One region of the Peribacillus sp. NPDC101480 genome, then DNA from elsewhere that is predicted to be linked to it. Evidence: riboswitches for the same ligand, from Rfam matches in the RefSeq annotation. Region 1 holds a riboswitch; each other region holds the start of a gene.
What was found. A riboswitch is a leader RNA that binds a small molecule or an ion and turns the genes downstream of it on or off. The one in region 1 is predicted to bind cyclic di-AMP.
Positions count from the first base shown of each region.

Region 2: linked by a shared signal. The riboswitch ahead of ACQKMF_RS00910 (APC family permease) and the one ahead of ACQKMF_RS26050 (cation:dicarboxylate symporter family transporter) in region 1 are both predicted to bind cyclic di-AMP.
Region 3: linked by a shared signal. The riboswitch ahead of ACQKMF_RS20750 (TrkH family potassium uptake protein) and the one ahead of ACQKMF_RS26050 (cation:dicarboxylate symporter family transporter) in region 1 are both predicted to bind cyclic di-AMP.

Region 1 is NZ_JBNNSB010000016.1:7,379-12,089, reverse strand. Features, by position in the region: gene ACQKMF_RS26060 (hypothetical protein) at 1-595, opposite strand, end outside; gene ACQKMF_RS26055 (class I SAM-dependent methyltransferase) at 810-1,442, shown strand; gene ACQKMF_RS26050 (cation:dicarboxylate symporter family transporter) at 1,613-2,872, opposite strand; cyclic di-AMP (ydaO/yuaA leader) riboswitch at 3,045-3,192, opposite strand; gene ACQKMF_RS26045 (efflux RND transporter periplasmic adaptor subunit) at 3,394-4,653, opposite strand; gene ACQKMF_RS26040 (hypothetical protein) at 4,668-4,711, opposite strand, start outside.
Region 2 is NZ_JBNNSB010000001.1:168,659-173,369, forward strand. Features, by position in the region: gene ACQKMF_RS00895 (DUF6044 family protein) at 1-1,408, shown strand, start outside; gene ACQKMF_RS00900 (glycosyltransferase family 2 protein) at 1,424-2,446, shown strand; gene ACQKMF_RS00905 (GtrA family protein) at 2,406-2,861, shown strand; cyclic di-AMP (ydaO/yuaA leader) riboswitch at 3,208-3,354, shown strand; gene ACQKMF_RS00910 (APC family permease) at 3,493-4,711, shown strand, end outside.
Region 3 is NZ_JBNNSB010000006.1:314,975-319,685, forward strand. Features, by position in the region: gene ACQKMF_RS20740 (STAS domain-containing protein) at 105-938, shown strand; gene ACQKMF_RS20745 (potassium channel family protein) at 1,080-1,736, opposite strand; gene ACQKMF_RS20750 (TrkH family potassium uptake protein) at 1,760-3,085, opposite strand; cyclic di-AMP (ydaO/yuaA leader) riboswitch at 3,238-3,380, opposite strand; gene ACQKMF_RS20755 (hypothetical protein) at 3,712-3,903, shown strand; gene ACQKMF_RS20760 (TetR/AcrR family transcriptional regulator C-terminal domain-containing protein) at 4,116-4,711, opposite strand, start outside.

The DNA of each region.
Region 1 (4,711 bases):
AGGAAAAAACGAGCCCCTCTGCCAGAATATGAGCCAAGGAAGCAATGATTTCTGCCGGAATCGCCGTCAGCTCTCTTTTCTTTCTGATTCCAAGCCAAGTCCTCTCTACTTTTAAAAGCTCCAGCTTTAGCGGAATCAGGCTTCCTAACATCATATAATATGTCGAAAGAGAACGAAAATAAATTTTATTGAACCAGCCATCATCCTGGGCAAGGTACACAAATTGATTATTCAATTTACGGAAAAATGGAGGATCCAGATGAGTTTTTGCATGCCCTAAATATAATAGTTCCGCTATTTCCCTTCCATCCAATTCATCCAACCCTTCTCTTTCTTCAAAATCGATCCAACAGAAATCTCCATATGCCCGGACATTTTCTTTAACGAGCTTCGCAATATCTTCAGATGAAGCACTCTCTAGCAGGACATTCAAATTGTATTCCCCGCCATTGAATTCATGTTTCAATAATAAGATGGAATCCAACGTATATGGCAGCGAATAGACGAATTCACGAAAATTGAGTCCATTAAAAAGGACAAACCGTTCAGAAGCCTGCATATACATATATAAGATATCATTGCTATCATTCTTCATAACCTGACCCCCTCCGAGCTCTTAATCAATAATATTATTTTACCAAACTTTTGGGTTTTCACGTAAGTTATATAACCCCCAATATTAATCATCATCAGCACCATGTGAATAATGCGAAACATGTACTCCATATTAACCCAAATGTTAAGGTACACACTCGACTAGCTCAAAGTATCCATATTATAGTAAGAATGAAGGATTGGAGGATTAAATCATGGATAAAATTGAAAAAGGTTTTATCATTAATTCTTTTCATGGAGCCGTTTCCGTCTATGCTGATGCAACTAAAAAAATAGGTCTGTGGCAATCAGAGAAATATGCATTCGAAAAATATTTAAATCAGGAAGATGCAATCCTTGATATCGGTTGCGGTACAGGAAGGACCACCTTCGCACTATATAAAAAAGGATTTCAAAATCTAACGGGAATCGACCTGACTCCTGCCATGCTTTATGAAGCCGAAAAAATAGCCCATGAATATAACCTGGACATACCCTTTATCCTTGGCGATGCAACCGACCTCCCTTTCAACGACTCATCATTCGATAAAGCAATCTTCGCTTTTAATGGTTTAATGCAAATTCCCCAGCGAAAAAACCGCACATTGGCTTTAAAAGAAATCAACCGTATTTTAAAACCTAAAGGGCTCTTCATTTTCACAACACATGACCGTGATAAAAACGAAAATTACCTGAACTTCTGGGAGCAAGAGGAAATGATTTGGTGTGTTGGTAAACAAGATGAGAGGCTTTATGAATTCGGGGATATTTTCACATCCGGAAAGACGCTTCAAGAAGATACTTACCTACATATCCCAACTAAACTTGAAGTACTTGAATGCCTGTAAGAAGCACGGTTCAAAGTTATCGAAAGCTTTTATCGAAGTGAATTATTCCATGAAAATGATGATGTCATCGCTTTCTCTTCCGATTGCCGCTTCTGGATCGTCCAAAAGTAAGAAAGCGCATTTTAATTCAAAAAAAATCCAGAGTGACATTTCACTCTGGATTTTTTGTATTAAGAAACTTGTTCTAATTCTTTTTTGGAAGGCGGGTTGAATTGACCTTCCCATTTAGAGATAACGATTGCCGCAAGTGAATTACCGATAACGTTTACTACTGTACGTCCCATATCAAGAATACGGTCAATACCGGCAATGAATGCTAGACCTTCAATAGGAATACCGACAGTTCCCAATGTCGCTAAAAGAACTACGAAAGATACACCTGGTACACCCGCAATCCCTTTGGATGTGATCATTAACACTAGCATTAGCGTAATTTGCTCATACATGCTTAAATCGATTCCGTACATTTGAGCGATGAAGATAGCTGCTAACGCTTGGTATAATGTAGAACCATCAAGGTTAAAAGAATATCCAGTCGGAATAACAAATGTAGCAATATGTTTCGGACATCCCGCTTTTTCCATTTTTTCCATGATCTTAGGAAGAACCGCTTCTGAACTTGCAGTAGAGAAAGCAAGAATCAATTCTTCTTTTAGAAGTTTAATCAACGTAAAGATATTGAATCCGACAAATTTCGCAATAAGACCAAGAATGACTATTACAAAGAAAATCATTGTTCCGTAAACAGAAAGCGCTAACTTTCCTAACGGAATTAAAGATTCCAAACCGAATTTGGAGATCGTCACACCGATTAGTGCAAATACACCGATAGGAGCGAATTTCATGACCATGTTAGTTAGGTAGAACATTCCTTCAGCTACACCTTGGAAGAAACGGAATACTGGTTTACCCTTTTCACCGATGGCCGCAATACTAAGTCCAAACAACACGGAGAAGAAAATGATCGCTAGCATATCGCCTTCTACCATGGCTTTAACTGGATTGGATGGCACAATGTGAACGATTGTATCTACGAACGATTCATGCTGCTTAGTTTCTGCTGTATCAACATAGGTAGAAATATCAGTTTGTTCTAGCTTGTCCATATTTACACCAACACCAGGCTGGATGATATTCGCTGAAATTAAACCAACAGCAATCGCTATCATAGTTACTACAACAAAGTATGATATTGATTTAGCTCCAAGTTTACCTACTGATTTTAAATCGCCTACACCTGCAACTGCAACGATAAGACTTGACACAATGATTGGTACTACAATCATTTTAATCATTCGTAGGAAAATGTCTCCGAATGGCTGTAAAAAGTTTTGGGCCGTCTCACTACCATAAAAAATGGCACCAACGATAATCCCTAAAATTAAACCAATGAAAATTTGGCTAGCTAAACTTAATTTGAATTTCTTCATTTACTTTCCTCACCTTCCATAAAGTCTTTGATGCAAAAACATTTTTGTCTCGGTAAGGGAAACAAGATACTAATAAAAGAAAGTAATTTTTCTTTTTTTGAAAAACTCTGTCTTTACGCCGAAAAAAAAGACACTTCATGTGTCGATTTCTTATTGGCGTGAATATTCACACATGTTCCCTTAAAGACGCTGACGAGGTTAGCTGTCGGGTTAGGAATTGGAAACACAAATGCCCTTTCATTTCTGAATTCACCCCTAGCGGATAAAATCCACAAAAATGGGTCCCCCGTTCTTGGAATAAGATTAAGCGAGTTAACTTATAATAAAATATTATACTAAAAATGATAATCTGTAAATATTTATTCGCATTAGTTCTAGAAAAAATCTTTAAATATGTCTGAATATTCTGCATTAGAGACTATTGTATCTATAATTACTCTTCCCGATTTTTAATAATATAAGTTATATTGATATATAATTAATCACTAATTTGACATCACCTCTCTTGATGAAAGAAGCGGTTATTTTTCCAATACGCCAAGTAACAGATATCTTACTTTTTCCCTAGAGGTGAATTTTTTATAAGTTGCTGCCTTCACTTTTCCAAATTGGATTGGGGTAATGAAATAAGAATGGTTCTTCGACACATCCGGCTCCATTAGAATGACGTCACCTACCGACGGTCCGTTTATGATTTCTTGCTTCCCTTCAGCCTTAAGCCCTTTTGTAATGTAATGTTTATCCACATAGCCATTTTTAGTCAATTTGTAAATATAAGGCTGTTTATGGTTTTTTATGGCTTCTATAGGAATGGAGGGTACACCGGCTTTCTCATTGGTTATTACAGTAAGATTCACTTTGGATCCCACCAACAAAGCTTCCGTTTCTTCACCTTCCGGTTCGATTAGTGCCTGAAATGGAAATCTGTTATCCTTTTTTAATGACGGCTCTTCAGCGGGATAGGAATGGATGCGACCTATCGTCCCTTTCAATGCCTTTTTTGAATCAGAGGAACTTGCTTTTATAGTCATGCCCACTTCAGCCTTTTTCATTTCCTCTTCAGAGAAATCCCCTTCAATTGCCATATTTGTTGAAACGATGGATATAATGGGATTATTCAGGTTTTTATTGATATTTTTAACTACACCATCAGCCTCACTCGTTGACACGATCGCACTGGACTGCTCCTCAATTGAAGTTATTTTAGCTTCAAGCATTTTCACTTTTTCATTCAAGCTGTTTTTTTCCAGTTCCTGCTTGTACATTTCTTGCTCAATGTTACTTTTAATAAGATCTGAGGAACTTGTTGTTATATCAATTTTCAAGTTTTTTTCCACAGATTCATCAATGGCTGCTTTTTCAGGATTACTGGTCATGGTCCCTTGATAGGACCTCAACTTCCCTATGTATTCCTCAATACCTGCAATTTCTCCCTCAGATGCCGTTTTCTCCGCTTCCAAGTTCGCTTTAAGAGCATCAAGTTCGGTCGTCGTATACTCAAACAACGAGGAGCCAGCCGTAATCTCATCGCCTTCTTTAACAAGGAATTTCTTAAAATCATTTTTCTTGGTGTCAAAATAGATATCATACTCTTCTACAGGTTTAATTACCCCATTTGTTTGAATAGTATCCGTAATTGTATCTTTTTTTACCTTAGTCCAGTTTTCAACGAAAACAGTTCGTTCCACTTTGCTTTCTTTTTTTTCAATAAGGTATAAGTTAACGGTTATTAAGACTATCGACGCAATGGAGACCGCTGCAATTTTCCATTTCCCGCTCATTCATTTCACCCGCCTTATACAAATACGCCTACTTGGATGTATGCTAAAAAGGCTTTAA
Region 2 (4,711 bases), on a different contig from region 1:
ACTTTTTCCGACAATGGTTGCATATGCAATAAGCCAGGCATTAACAAGATTTATTGCATTATTTGGTATGTATATCTTATTAAAGAAACATTTGGTTACAGGAAGCCAATCAGGTTGGATCAGGGTTGGAACATCCTTGGCCTTTGCCCTTACCCCATTTTGGCCGTCGGGAATGCTCAGTACACTTGGGATGCCGCTTGCACTTTGGGCTTTTTTGAATATTCGCAGCAAGGATCATTCGTGGAAGAATTATTTGGTCCTTACACTTTTGCCGCTTTATTCAAGCATCGTGCTTGGTTTTTTCTTTTTCCTTGTTGCAATGGGCTTTCTTTGGTTAACGGATGTGATCAGGAGAAAAGGGTGGAATATAACGTTTCTTCTTTCGATCGTGTATATGACCTTCATTTTTGGTTTGGTGGAGTATCGTTTGGTGTCTTCATTCATTTTTGATTCGGAGCCAAATAGCAGAGATGAATATTTTCACGCAAGGCTGCCGCTTGATTGGGTCATCAAGCTCACTTTCAAAAATTTCGTTCTTGGACACACGCATGTCATGACTGTACATGCGCTTATTATCCTGCCGATTACAGTCTTTGCTCTTTATATCATTCTGACCAAAAAACTGTGGCGACAGGAAAAGGTATATGTATTTTTATTCGGCTTGAACTTTATACTCTCAGCATGGTACGCATTCTGGTTTTATAAAGGCTGGGTTCCTTTGACGGAAAGGTTTCACACCCTGGATACCTTTAATTTTGCCAGATTTCACTTTTTAAGGCCGATGGTGATTTATTTGGGCTTTGCCCTCGCGATAAAAATCATTTGGGAACACAGCGATTATGCTAAGAAAACCCTTTCCATTTTCATCGCCGTCCAAATTATGATCTTAATGGGCTTCAATGAAGAAATCACTTACAATAAAAAACCATCTTTTAAAGAGTTCTATTCAGAAAGCCTTTTCCAGGAAATAAAAGATCATATTGACCTTCCACAGGAAGAGTATCGTGTTGCTAGCATTGGGCTGCATCCTGCAATCGCACAATTTAATGGATTTTACACGCTCGATAGCTATAACAATTTCTATCCGCTTTCTTACAAACATCAATTTCGTCAAATAATTGAAAACGAATTGGCTAAGAATAAAAACATCAGAATCTACTTTGATGAATGGGGAGGACGTTGTTACCTATTTACCGATGAGCTTGGGAAGCATTATATGTTCAAGAAAGGCTCGAAGAAAGAGCTGGAAAATTTGGATCTTAATATGGATGCCTTTAAAGGATTAGGTGGCAAATATATATTTTCTGCCATCCCAATCAACAACGCGAAGGAGAACGGATTGGTGCTAGATGGGGTTTTCACAAAGAAGGGAAGCAAATGGAAAATTCATTTATACAGAGTCATGTGAAAAGGGGGGAATAGAATGAATTCACCGATAGTAACGATTGTTGTACCTTGTTATAACGAAGAAAGCGTTTTGCAGGATACCATTTCCCAGCTTTGTGGATTGATGAGGGGATTAGTCGAAGAAAACGTTGTTTCTGGTCAAAGTAAAGTCCTGCTGGTTGATGATGGAAGCAAAGATCAAACTTGGAAGATCATTTATAAGGAAACGATCAATAATGAATTGGTTCGCGGGCTAAAGCTTTCCCGGAATGCAGGACATCAAAATGCACTCCTGGCAGGATTGTTTACAGCCAAGGAAGCCTCGGATTGTGTGATTTCCATTGATGCAGATTTACAGGATGATATTCAAGTCATCCCTGAATTCATTCGGAAATTCAATGAAGGATGTGAAATCGTATATGGTGTCCGCCAGAAAAGGGACCTTGATTCATTTTTTAAACGGACATCTGCAACTGGTTTTTATAAATTGATGAACAAGATGGGGGTTAACCTTGTCTATAATCATGCCGATTTCAGGCTGATGAGCAGAAGGGCGATCGCGGAGTTGGAACGATTTGATGAAACGAATCTCTTTTTAAGGGGGATTGTCCCGCTTATTGGGTTTAAGACGGATTCTGTTTATTATGACCGAAAAGAAAGATTGGCTGGGGAAACGAAATATCCATTTAAGAAGATGGTTGCTTTTGCGCTTGATGGCATTACTTCCTTTTCAGTTACACCGATCCGGCTTGTATTATGGCTAGGATGTCTTTCCTTTTTCATTAGCTTACTCTTTGGGTCTTACTTTTTATGGTTAAAGTTTTATGGGCAGACCGAAACTGGTTGGACCTCATTAATCACCTCCATATGGTTGATCGGCGGACTGCAGTTGATTGCTGTCGGCTTGATTGGGGAATATATCGGAAAAATCTATAATGAATCCAAACGCCGGCCTAAATATATTGTTGATCTTGATTTATTTAATCCGCTCGATTTAAAAAAACGGGAGCAACTAGATAATGAACGGAACAGTATTGAGAAACTATCTAAAACACACTAACTCCTTTATCCGCTTTTTATTGGTTGGGATAGTCAATACAGCGGTTGGACTTTCCATCATGCTTTTTCTTATGAATGTTCTTGAATTATCTTACTGGGTCTCCACCTTTTTCGGCAATGGAACGGGAGCAGTAACGAGTTTTCTTTTGAACAGGACTTTTACCTTTAAAAGTGATATAGAATGGCGGCGAGGAGTTGCCCGTTTCTTATGCGTCATCCTGATTTGTTATTCCGCCGCTTATTCTATAGGCCAAGCCATTGCGGAATCACTGGAAGGATCCGTCCATTTATCCATACAACAAAATTTGGCTGTTCTCATAGGAACAATCTTTTATACCGTGCTTAACTATATTGGCCAGAAATACTTTGTCTTTAAAAAAAGCAATCTGAGACCAATTCAAGAAGGAAGGAACTAATTAGGTGAATCAGTGGAATAGTGCCCCTATTGGACGGGAATAAAAGCGGAATTTGATATTTAATGCAAGTTTACCCTTTTAATGACGATCCGAGCTGGGGCAGATCTGGTTAATTCATCGCATTCTTCATGAAGGTGATTTTTTTCCTTTTCGGACCACCTTTTGTTCATATGCCCCTGGATTTTGACCTTTACTTACCTCCTTTCCTACCTTCGAATCATGTCATTGCATGACTTATGTTATATAAGCCAAGAACAAAACCTCACTTACAAAGAATTATTTATTTTTGAGCAAAATTTTCATTTACATTTCCATTTCACGGGAGTATGATAATCAACAGTTTCATATTTCTAAATCGCTTAAACCTTATGGTGCGGGGGACCCGTTATTGGGATTGTTTACAATCCAAGGGGTGAATCCTTTTTAAAAAGGTAGGGCTACTCTTAGGTCCGAATCCGACAGCTAACCTCGTAAGCGTTATATGAGAAGGAAGGTGGAGCTTGTTAGACAAAAAAATTGATGTCTACAGGTCTATTTAGCTATGACTTGTAGGCATTTTTATGTTTCGTCTAGTTTTTTGCTACAGCTGGGTAACATAAACTTATAAATTAACTATGGTGGTGAAATCTTGATGTTATCTTCTATAAAGAGGTTCTTGATTGGGAGACCTTTAAAGTCAAATGCACTTGGTGAACAAAAGCTTAACAAAACAAAGGCTTTGGCGATATTATCTTCTGATGCTTTGTCTTCGGTTGCATATGGGCCGGAGCAAATATTGATCGTCCTGATCACGGTCGGTGCTGCAGCATTCTGGTATTCCATCCCTATCGCGATCGGAGTATTGATCCTCTTAACTGCTTTGATTTTGTCTTATAGACAAATCATTTTCGCTTATCCGCATGGCGGGGGGGCCTATGTGGTTTCAAAAAACAATTTAGGAGTCAATCCAGGGCTGATAGCTGGAGGATCTTTATTGGTAGATTATATATTAACTGTGGCTGTAAGTGTCTCTGCAGGTACAGATGCAATCACGTCCGCTTTTCCTGGCCTGCATTCCTATAATGTCGTCATTGCCATCATATTCGTGATTCTACTTACAATCCTGAACCTTCGGGGGGTTACGGAGTCAGCCTCTGTTTTGGCCTATCCGGTGTACCTATTCGTTTTAGCCTTGTTCATCTTGATCGGTGTTGGAATTTACAAGATTTTAACAGGAGGAGTTTCACCTGAATTGCACACATCAATCGGGACTCCGGTAGCGGGCATCAGTTTATTTATACTGCTAAGAGCATTTGCATCAGGAAGCTCCGCCTTGACAGGAGTAGAAGCAATTTCCAATGCAATCCCGAACTTTAAAGATCCAGCCCCGAATAATGCTGCGAAAACTTTAATAGCGATGGGTTCATTGCTAGCTGTATTATTTTCAGGAATCGTATTCTTAGGCTATTATTTAAGCATTGTTCCCAGCGCAGAGGTAACTGTCGTCTCCCAGATTGCTGAAGAGATCTTTGGACGGAATTTCATGTATTTCTTCATTCAAGGTACGACTGCCCTGATCTTGATACTTGCGGCCAATACTGGCTATTCGGCTTTCCCTCTGCTTGCGGTAAATCTTGCGAAGGATAAATTCATACCAAGGGCGTTTACGATCAGAGGGGACCGATTAGGGTATTCCAATGGAATCATCATACTGGGACTTGCATCCATCATCTTGATTGTCGCATTTGAAGGACATACTGAAAATCTCATTCCGCTTTATGCAGTAGGGGTATTCATTCCATTTACGTTGTCCCAGACTGGCATGATCGTTAAATGGGTTCGCGAAAAGCCAAAAGGCTGGAAGATGAAAT
Region 3 (4,711 bases), on a different contig from region 1:
CTTCGATGCTTACTTTGTTGATAATTTTTCAATACCCTGACAATGCTGATTTCAGCGTTAGATTTATCGACTGCTTTTTATAAAAAACTAAATAGGAGGAGTTTATGCACAGAAATAAAGAATTATATTCCTTTTTATTGGGTGTGGCAGCACAATTGACTGAGGAATGGTACGCAACATTGAATAAAAACGATAAGGCGGGGGTTTACAGCTCACCAGATCCCAATGTGATTAAAAAACTTAAGCAGCAAAATAATGAATTCCATTTACGTTTCTTTCAGGTCTTTGATACAGAGGAGAGGGAATTCTTTGAGCAGCTTGGTGAGTGGATTGAAGATATCGGTCAGGATGAGCAGCATTTAAACACACCCATCTATTTTATATTGAGGGAGTTTTCTCGAACGCAAGAGCAATACCTGGATTATATTGACCGGTTTGTGGGATTGCATGGAGAAAACTATACGCAGGCGGAAATAAATTCCTGGTATCGGATAGTGGTGAAGGTGTTCAGCGAAGTGATGGAGAAGTTTACGGAAGCGAATCATAGGTATGCCAATAAAATCATGAAAGCCCAACAGGCAACGATCGATGAATTGAGCACTCCCATCATTTCGCTTAAAGATAATACGGCGTTACTTCCCCTGATAGGCGATATTGATACGGCGAGGGGCATGTCCTTACTTGAAAACACCTTACAAAAGTGCGCTGAAAAAAATGTCACCAGGCTTTTCATTGACCTCTCGGGCGTTCATGCAATTGATAGTGCATCCGCCCACCAGCTGTCACAATTGATTGAATCCTTACATTTGATCGGAATTCAAACAACCCTTTCAGGACTTCGGCCGGAAATAGCCATGACTGCCGTTAAGCTTCAACTGCCTTTTGATAAAGTGACGATAAAGTCCACTCTTGCCCAAGCGATCAGTACGATAAAATAATACATACATATCCAGGGCATGGGAATACTCGTTATAAATTTCATCGAGAAGACCTCCATATGGTGATCTTCTCGTATGTATAATGCTTGCATTCAAAAATAAGGTATCGGGCTCAATGAAGAAAGAGCTGGCACCTGCCAGTTATTCAATATTGGCGAAGTAGGCTAGATCTTCTTTATTGCCAACCACTAAAAGCATATCTTTTTCATGGATATCCTGATCCGGTGAGGGTGCTATGATAATTTCCCCATTACTCACGATGGCAATGACGCTGATATTATATTTTGCCCGTAAATCAAGCTCCCTGAGGCTTTTTCCCTTCATGCTCATGGGGAGGATGATTTCCTCGATATTGTATTCTTTGGAGAGCTCTATATAGTTCAGCATGTTAGGGGAAAGAAGCTGATTCGCGACCCGTTCCCCCATATCCCTCTCAGGATAGATCACCCAGTCGGCACCAATCTTAGTAAGCACCTGACCGTGATTTTTATTAAGTGCTTTGGCAATGACCTTTTTGACCCCAAGCTCTTTTAAAAGCAAGGTAGTTAAAATGCTCGATTGCATGTCATTTCCGATGGCTACGATGACACAATCGAAATTACGGATTCCGATTGCTTTCAATGTCTCTTCTTCGGTCGTATCCGCCATGACTGCATGGGTAACGTTCAGTTCCGCATTCTCGACTCTTTCCTCGTTCACATCAATACCCAAAACCTCTTGGCCTGCCGTATATAATCTATGGGCCACACTGGTTCCAAATCTGCCTAAACCTATCACGGCGTATTGTCGTTTTCCCATCTTTTACGCTCCTTCATTCATTATTAACCAATCATGATTTTCCCTTTTGGACGTCGGAATGGATCTGGCTTGCGCCTCGTGGCGATAGCAAAGGCAAAAGTCAAAGGACCAACACGTCCTGCAAACATCGTGAAAATGATGAGCATCCGGCCGACCGGTGATAATTCCGGGGTCAAACCCATTGAAAGTCCCACGGTGGCGAAAGCTGAAGTGGCTTCGAACAAAATCATCAAAAAGTCAGTTCCGCTTTCAGTGATGGTCAGCAGAATGGAGATGAGTGAAACCATGAATACGCCAATGAATGTAACGGATAATGCTTTAAAAATCGTTTCATTCACAATGCGGTGACGGAATAATACCACATCACCCTTTCCTTTAATCTGTGACCAAACGGTACCGACAAGCGTCGCCAATGTAGTCGTTTTAATCCCGCCGCCAGTCGATCCGGGTGATGCCCCGACGAACATCAGAAAAATGATGAGCAGTAATGTTGGTTGAGTTAAATCAGGGATATTCAGCGTATTGGAGCCTGCCGTCCTTGGTGATACCGATTGAAATAATGATGACAGCGTTTTACCCATGAAAGATAAAGGCTGCAATGTCTTGGCATTGCCGAACTCGAATAGAAAGATTAAAATTGCTCCGGCAATCGTAAGGGTTAAGCTAGTCGCTAGAACGATCTTCGTATGTACTGATAAACGATGGGTATTCCGATATTCATATAGTTCATTCATTACGATAAAACCTATTCCTCCAAACGTGATGAGGAAGGCGACGGTAAGGGTTACGAATGGATCCGATACATATGGGGTCAAACTCCTGAATTCCCCCATTAAATCGAAGCCGGCATTATTGAAATTCGAGATGGAATGAAAAACCCCGTAATAGACCGCTTTAACGATTGGCATGTCAAAAGAAAAGCGAATCGATAAGATAAGTGCACCCATGCCTTCAATGATGGCCGTGAAAATTAAAAGCCGTTTCACTAATCTGACTACACCCGCCATGGATAGATTATTTAACGACTCCTGCAGAACTAACCTGCCTTTTAAAGAAATCTTTTTGCCTAAAAGGAAAAAGATAAACGTCGCAAATGTCATGAACCCTAAGCCGCCTACCTGAATCAGTGTTAAGATGACCAACTCACCAAAAGTGGTGAAGGTCGATCCCGTATCCACAACGACCAGTCCTGTTACACATGTAGCGGAAGTCGAGGTGAATAAAGCATCCAGAAAAGAAAGACCATGACCATTTTCTGTGGAAATCGGCAGGGTCAATAAATAGGCCCCGATAAGTATCAGGATGGCAAAGCCAAGTACAAGTATTTTTGGCGGATCCAATTTTGTCATTCTCAAATGATCATCCCTACTGTATGACTTTTAATCATCAATCTGCTTTTCGAATCTTTTTAAAGGCATAATAAAAAGACCTGCGAAAACATCGAATAGCTGTATTGCCACAAAAAGCGTGCAAAAAAAGCTCCCGAAATAGGCGGTCTTATGACCTCCTTCGCTTTAGCCGACGAAGTTAGCTGACGGGTAGGATGGCGAAAGAGCTGATCTCATCCCTTCTGCAAGGCAGAATTAACCCCAAATGATTGGGTCCTCCGTACTCAATTTCCATGAGTTTTGGCCGAAATGCATTAAATTGATAAACGTATTCTACTCCCATCATTTAGCAGTTGTAAACCCCTAAATCGTAAAAAAATATTTCTTTAACAAAACTGAAAATTTACGTTTTATTTACATTTAGAAAACGTATTGACAAATATTAGTTAGCACATTATGATAGGTTCGATTAATCCAATTATGATAACCGGCATCGATGTACTTTATTCAATAATTTCAAGCAGAACATGCGATGCCAATCAAAATTTTCTAACATATATTTTATGTTTCTTTTGTAAATGATAAAGAAAAAAGCATTGCATTTGTATTTAAAGATTCAAGACATTTTATTAAAAAGGCGGGCAATTATGGAGAAGACGTTCAATAGATATGTTATTAATGCTACAGGCAAGGGTGGCCAGACATATTTAACACAATGCCAGGATAAAGATGCACTAAGGAAATGGATAGCCGATCATGAGGATCAAATCATCATGGATGAGTTAAGGATAACGGATAAGAAAAAGAATCCGTTCTTAAAATTGTTTTCCCTAAGGTAAATCAACTGCATCCAACATTCATTAGCGGTATTCAATTATTTATTCCCTGTGTTCTATCCGGAATGCTGAGCGAAAAATCCATATCTTGTTTTGCTTTGAAACTCATTTATTATAATGAGTTTTTTTGCGTTGGTTATTTAGAGGCAAAAGCGAAGGAAAAAATGTAATCCGATTTAAAGGCATGTTGATGGAACCTGCCTTTAATGAATCGTTCATTGGATGAATGTGCGCAATTGGCTGATGAAGTTCAAGATTTGAAAATGGATTTTCGCCATTTCTTCCGCCGTTTGTTTTTCACAGTTCTCTAGCCACTCAGTAATCACCCCTAAAATCGCCGATGTCAGGAATGCGTGCATATACATGCGGAATGCTTCATCTTTAGCTGCTGGATGCAGGCTGATCAAACGCTCCAACAGTATTTCACCGAATACTCGCTTTATTTTTTTGGCAAAAGAGGGATCGCCCTGATCACCAAGAATGGCCCTTAATGCGTTGGCATGTTCACTGATGAATTGAAAAATAGCTACGAAAGGCGGGTAAAGTTGGTGTTGATGAAGAGCCAAAAAAGCTTCTTTCGGCAAAATGGCAGTAATGCGGGTTTGAAGTTCATTTAACAATTCCTGCTGTAAGTGATCCATCAATTCATATTTATCTGTGTAATGCAAATAGAATGTGCCCCGATTAATGTTGGCACGCTCTGCAATTTTCTTCACTGATACATGTGAGAACCCCTCTGCTTCAACGAGTGCAATAAAATGATGTTGTATCTGCTTTTTCGTCTTTTGTACCATATCCTCATGAATCGATG